Regions from separate parts of the Bradyrhizobium sp. STM 3557 genome, predicted to be linked through region 2. Evidence: predicted binding sites of a transcription regulator. Region 2 holds the regulator's gene; each other region holds the start of a gene.
The links. The regulator LexA, encoded in region 2, represses DNA repair genes until DNA is damaged. The targets are predictions, from matches to a motif close to TGTTCNNNNTGTGTTCNG.
Positions count from the first base shown of each region.

Region 1: the regulator LexA is predicted to act here: its motif matches at 1,188-1,205, upstream of P6U24_RS35400 (helicase-related protein).
Region 3: the regulator LexA is predicted to act here: its motif matches at 1,004-1,021, upstream of P6U24_RS34495 (DNA recombination protein RmuC).

Region 1 covers NZ_CP120697.1:7,671,650-7,673,852, forward strand. Annotated here, with positions in the region: gene P6U24_RS35400 (helicase-related protein) at 1-1,038, opposite strand, end outside; gene P6U24_RS35405 (DUF3108 domain-containing protein) at 1,741-2,203, opposite strand, start outside.
Region 2 covers NZ_CP120697.1:3,703,028-3,705,230, forward strand. Annotated here, with positions in the region: gene P6U24_RS16780 (hypothetical protein) at 1-222, opposite strand, end outside; gene lexA (transcriptional repressor LexA) at 643-1,341, opposite strand; gene dinB (DNA polymerase IV) at 1,625-2,203, opposite strand, start outside.
Region 3 covers NZ_CP120697.1:7,450,886-7,453,088, forward strand. Annotated here, with positions in the region: gene fmt (methionyl-tRNA formyltransferase) at 1-268, opposite strand, end outside; gene def (peptide deformylase) at 355-882, opposite strand; gene P6U24_RS34495 (DNA recombination protein RmuC) at 1,073-2,203, shown strand, end outside.

The DNA of each region.
Region 1 (2,203 bases), 3.9 Mb from region 2:
GCGCGTCAGCGCCTCAACGCCGGGCGCCAGCGCCAGCGAGACCTGCAGCGCGCTCAGCGACGAGAAATCCAGCCGCGAATTGCGCCATTGCAGCACCTTCACGCTGTCGAAGGTGTGGTTCTGCAGCGCGTTGACGAGCTCGGGCTCGAACGGTGCACAACGTCCGGTCGTGCCGAAGGTGCCATTGCGCGTCGCGCGTCCGGCACGGCCCGCGATCTGCGCGAATTCCGACGGCGTCAATCTTCGGAACTGATAGCCGTCATATTTGCGGTCGGAGGCGAAGGCGACGTGATCGACGTCGAGATTGAGCCCCATGCCGATCGCATCGGTCGCGACGAGATAGTCGACATCGCCGTTCTGGAACATCGCAACCTGTGCGTTTCGTGTCCGCGGCGACAGCGAGCCGAGCACGACGGCGGCGCCACCATGCTGGCGCCGGATCAGTTCGGCGATCGCATAGACCTCGTCGGCGGAGAAGGCGACGATCGCGGTGCGCCGCGGCTGGCGCGTGATCTTGCGGTCGCCGGCGAATTCGAGCTGCGACAATCGGGGGCGCGTGACCATCGAGGCGCCCGGCAGCAGCCGCTCGATGATCGGGCGCATGGTCGCCGCGCCCAGCAACAGCGTCTCGTCGCGGCCGCGGCGATTGAGGATGCGATCGGTGAAGACATGGCCGCGCTCGAGATCGGCCGCGATCTGGATCTCGTCGACCGCGACGAACGCGACGTCGAGATCCCGCGGCATTGCTTCGACAGTGGAGACCCAGAAGCGCGGATTTTTCGGCTTGATCTTCTCCTCACCGGTGATCAGCGCAACGGACTCGCGCGAGGTGCGATCCAGGATCTTGTTGTAGACCTCGCGCGCAAGCAGCCGCAGCGGCAGGCCGATGATCCCGGAGGAATGCGCAAGCATGCGCTCGATGGCAAGATGGGTCTTGCCGGTGTTGGTGGGACCGAGCACGGCGGTGACGCCGGAGCCCGGAGCACGATCTGGCGTACGCTCGAAGGGCGAGGTCGCCGAGAGAGGAGAAAAGGCCATTCGCTAATTTGGGCTCTCGTGCCGGCGTTGTCAGCGCCGAAGTCAGGGCAATGCGCGCGCTAATGGAACCGCGCGCCTGAAGATGGCGTCCGCCTGGACGCTTGGATCTGTCTCACATTGTTACGCATATAGGGTCGCATCTTCAGCTTCGGAACGCTTTAAGAACGAATCGCGAAGGAATCGCTGACTCGCCTGTTCTTCCGGCTTCGTTCGCTCAACATCTCGCGCCGGCACCGGTTCGCGGCACTAGATCAAGTTTCGGCGCGACCGACAAGCAACCGTTTTACGATGGGGATGGTGAATAGTCAGGGGCCGAGCGAGTCGAATCAGAATCGAGGAAGAGTCAAACTGATTCGCGAGAGCGTTCGCGTGATAAAGCATTCGCAAATGAATAGTGCTGCAGACACCCCCCGCTGTCGTCCCGGGCAAGCGAGCAAAGCGAGCGCAGACCCGGGACCCATAACCACAGGCGAATGTGGTGAAGGCAAGCTGTCGCTCCAATCGTCGTCAATTGAATATCGGTGGTTATGGGTCCCTGCTTTCGCAGGGACGACAGCGGAGTATGCAGCAACAGCGCGGTCAATCGATCAAGGGCGAAGCCGTTCCCACGTCGCCATAGCCGAGCGTGCCGTAAGGCGCGGATGCCCGGCACAGGGCCTGGCATGACGGAGAAAACGTAACAGCCAGTTTACCGTCACAGCGCTACTGCGTCTTCGCGACATGCGGCGGCAGGGCTTGCGTGATGAACGAGGTCGCCTCCAGCATGCCGGTGCCGAACGGGGTCGGGATCACCATGCGGAACGGCACCAGGATGCGGGTGCCTGCGATCGGCACGAAGGCGATCTCGATGTTGCGCGCGGTGGAGAGATATTTGATCACCGGCCGATCGGGGATGTAGCCCGCGACCGGCGTGAAATAGATGGCGCAGACCACGGCGGGGCCGCGATAGCCCTTCTCCGCCTTGACGTTCTCCATGCGCTTGTAATCGAGCTTCAGGTCATAGCGCATGCGGCCGTCGAACACCGAAGCGCCGGCACGGCAGGCCTCCGGCGTCAAGAGCTCGCCATTGCCCGGCACGCGCAAGAGCGAGGCGGTCATCGGGTCGAACACCCCGCGCTTGTTTGCGTCCGTCACCGGCACGCGATCGGGATCGACAGGCGGCTGC
Region 2 (2,203 bases):
GGCGACGCGCGAACGGACCGTCTTGGTCCAGAACCAACGGCTGTCATATTTGACGTCGTCCTCGAATGCCAATTCCGTTCCGGGAAGCATGCAAACCGCGACACCGGGCTCGCTCTCGGACGCGAAGCCACGGGTCGACGTGCCGCGGAACGTCGTCGACATCAGCGTTTCACCCACCTTCGCCGGGCGGGACGCAACAGCATGCAGGCTATAGTCACACATCGGATCGCTCCTCGTTCGAGATAGCCGACCCGCGCTCCCCCCGGAAAGGCGCAGGCCTCTATCAGAGTGGACATCGATCGTAATCCTAGCGCGTCGTTCACGGCAATTCTGCGCTGACCATAGGCTAGCTCGATCACAAGCGTTTGAGCTTTAACCTACGGCAAAGCGAGCGCACAAAATCACTCTGCCGCCAAATACCTTCGGCACGCAGCATCAGTCCGACACGGCCGCCTGTTCGCGGGCCGGCGTAACGAGGCCCCCGTTTCAGCAAGTTCGCATCAGCCCCGCGAGAGACCAACTCCGGCGAACTTCGGCAACGCAGCAGCACTCGTCAGTCTATCGTACCCGTCCGGCTTTGGATCTGACGTTTGCACCGGGGCGCGCTGCGCCTGCACGCAAACGGCAAGTCCGCCGCAGGGATTAGTACTTGCGATACAGCCCGACCAGCTTGCCCTGGATCTTAACCCGGTTGGGCGGCAGGATACGGACTTCATAAGCGGTGTTGGCCGGCTCGAGCGCGATCGACGCGCCGCGGCGGCGGAAGCGCTTCAAGGTGGCCTCCTCGTCGTCGATCAGCGCGACCACGATGTCGCCGGTATCGGCGCTCTCGTTGCGCTGGATCAAGGCCATGTCGCCGTCGAGGATGCCGGCATCGACCATCGAATCGCCGCGCACCTCGAGTGCATAGTGCTCGCCATTGCCGAGCATGTCGGCCGGCACGCTGATCGTGTGGCTGCGCGTCTGCAGCGCCTCGATCGGCGTACCGGCGGCGATCCGGCCCATCACCGGAACGGCGACCGGCCGCTCGCCGTCATCCAGCGCGGGCGTGGAGGTGCGCACCTTGCCGAGATTGCCTTCGATCACCGAGGGCGTGAAGCCGCGCCGGTTGCCTGCGGCCTGCGACAGCTCGGGCAGCTTGATCACCTCGATCGCGCGGGCGCGATTGGGCAGGCGGCGAATGAAGCCGCGCTCCTCGAGTGCGGTGATGAGGCGATGGATGCCGGACTTCGAGCGCAGGTCGAGCGCATCCTTCATCTCGTCGAATGACGGCGGCACGCCGGCTTCCTTGAGCCGCTCGTTGATGAACCGCAGGAGTTCGTACTGTTTGCGCGTCAGCATCTCGATGAAGTCCCCAGGTTGATGTCGTCCGAGCTCCGCGACTGGTCGCTTGCGAAGGTCCGGAATTGCGTTACCGCAAGATACTCGAAACAAATCATGAACGGACACTATATGTTCGATATGTGTTCCGCAATCATTAATTTGGGGTGAATCCGCCCGGTTTTGACGATATCGAGCGCAGGAAAACCGGGTCTATCTGGCCCGGCAAAAATCGACGACGGTTCGGCGGCCAGCACAAGGCTTCCGTGTTCCCCCTTCTTGTGAAACCAAGAGCGGCTTTCCGTCAAATACTGAAATCCAGTTGCGGGTCCGTGTCGTTCTCGCCCAGCAGGGAAGACAAAGATACTCCCAGCAGGCGCACCGCCTTCGGAAGGGGCATGGCATTCTCCAGCAGACCGATTGCCAGGCGTGCGAGATCGTCACGGTCCGCGACAGCCGTAGAAACGGATCGGCTGCGCGTGATGATCTCGAAGTCCGCGAACTTGATCTTCAGCGTCACGGTTCGCCCCCGACTGCCGACTGACTCGCAGTGGCGCCACACCTTGTCGATCAGCGGCTCGAGCTCTGCGATCATGGCGTCGAGTTCGGCAAGATCGGTCCGGAATGTGTTTTCCGCACCGACCGATTTCCGGATTCGGTTGGCGCGGACTGGCCGTTCGTCGACGGCGCGCGAGATCCAATAGTAGTAGGCTCCGGCCTTGCCAAAGTTGGCGCACATGAACTCCAGCGCCTGTTTGCGCATGTCCAGGCCCGTGAAGATACCAAGCTGGTTCATCTTCGCGCTCGTCGCCGGGCCGATGCCGTGGAATTTGCCGACAGGTAGCGATTCGACGAAGGCCGGACCCATTTCGGGAGAGATGAC
Region 3 (2,203 bases), 3.7 Mb from region 2:
AGGCGACCACGACGGCGGCATCGGCCTCGTGCGCGCGGAATTCGGCCAGCGCCTCCTCGGTCCGCAGCGTCTTCGGGGTCAGCACGGCAAAGCCGCGCCGCCGCGCCTCCTGCTCGACCGGGGTCGGCTGCAGCGCGAGCCCGCGGCGTCCGCCGGGCTTCGGCGCACGGGTGTACACTGCCGCGATCTCGTGACCCTGGTCAGCGAGCGCGGAGAGTGTCGGCACCGCGAAATCAGGCGTGCCCATGAAGATCAAGCGAAGGGCCATGCGGCATACTCGATGCGTTCCCTCCCCCCTTGTGGGGGAGGGCTAGGGAGGGGGGTAAGCCCAGAAAGCGGTGCTCGTGATGTCCCCTACTCCGCCGCGCGCTTGGCGGCCTTGGCGAACTTCTTCAGCACGCGGTCGCGTTTCAGCTTCGACAGATAGTCGATGAACAGCACGCCGTTGAGATGGTCGATCTCGTGCTGGATGCAGGTGGCGTAGAGGCCCTCGGCATCCTCCTCGTGGACCTTGCCGTCGATGTCCATGAAGCGCACGCGCACCTTCGCCGGCCGCTCGACCTCCTCGTAATATTCGGGAATCGACAGGCAGCCCTCCTCATAGACCGACAACTCTTCCGACTTGGCGATGATCTCGGGATTGATGAAGACGCGCGGCTGCGGATTGGTCTCGCCGTTCTCGTCACGCTTGGCGAGGTCCATCGTGATCAGCCGGAGCGGCTGCGCGACCTGGATCGCCGCAAGCCCGATGCCGGGCGCGTCGTACATGGTCTGGAACATGTCGTCGACGAGCTGCCGGATCTCCGGCGTCACCTTCTCGACAGGTTTGGACACCAGCCGCAACTGCGTGTCCGGCAGGATGATGATATCTCTGAGGGCCATGGCCGCGATTTAAGCGTGGGAACAGAAGCGGTCAATGTCGAGCTTGCGAGCTTAAGACGTCGTTAACCACGAATCTTAGGATCTCGTTAACCATAAACCCTAACCTCCCGTTAACCATAAATGTTCTCTCTTCGTTCGCGATGGCAGGCGAATCGGCTAGACATGGGGCATGAGCCCCGTGAATCAGCCCATGAATCAGGTCACCAACCAGATCGTCTTCATGCTCGGCGGCCTGCCGATCCGGACCGTCGACGTCCTGATCGGATTCGGCGTGCTGGTGCTGTTGCTGCTGCTGGCGATCGCGGTCGCGGTAGCCCGCTCGGGGCGACGCGGCGCCGAGCTGGCGATGCTGCAGGCGATGCGTGCCGACGAGCTCGAGCAGCGCCTTGCCGAGATCATGCGGGCGCAGAGCGAGAGCTCCGGCCGGGCCGACGCGATGGCGCAGGTCCTGGCCGGCCGCCAGGCGGAGCTGGCGCGCAACGTCAACGAGCGGCTGGATTCGGTGACGCACCGGGTCGGCCAGTCCATGGAGAGCAGCACGCGGAGCACCATGGAATCGCTGCGCGTGCTGCATGAGCGGCTCGGCATCATCGATAACGCGCACAAGAATCTCACCGACCTGACGACGCAGGTCACGACGCTGCGCGACGTGCTCGCCAACAAACAATCGCGCGGCGCCTTCGGCCAGGCGCGGATGGAGGCGATCGTCCAGGACGGGCTGCCGAAGGGCACTTACGAATTCCAATACACGCTCTCGACCGGCAAGCGGCCGGACTGCGTGGTGTTCCTGCCCGACGCGCGGCCGCTGTGCATCGACGCCAAATTCCCGCTGGAGGCCATGACCGCGCTGCACGACGCCCGCTCGGAAGAAGAGAAGCGCGCGGCCTCGCAGCGGCTGCGCACCGACGTGCTGAGGCACGTCAACGACATTGCCGAGAAATACCTGATTGCCGGCGAGACCCAGGATTCTGCGCTGATGTTCGTGCCGTCGGAATCGGTCTATGCCGAGATCCATGACGGCTTCGACGACGTGATCCAGAAGGCCTATCGCGCCCGCGTCGTGCTGGTGTCGCCCTCGCTCTTGATGCTCGCAATCCAGGTGATGCAGCAGATCATGCGGGACGCGCGCATCCGCGACGCCGCCGACCAGATCCGGAACGAGGTGATCAATCTCGGCGACGACCTGAACCGCCTGCGCGAGCGCGTGCTCAAGCTGCAGAAGCACTTTGGCGACGTCAACGAGGACATCAGGCTGATCCTGATCTCCGCCGACAAGATCGAGAAACGCGCCGGCCGCATCGAGGAGCTCGATTTCAGCAAG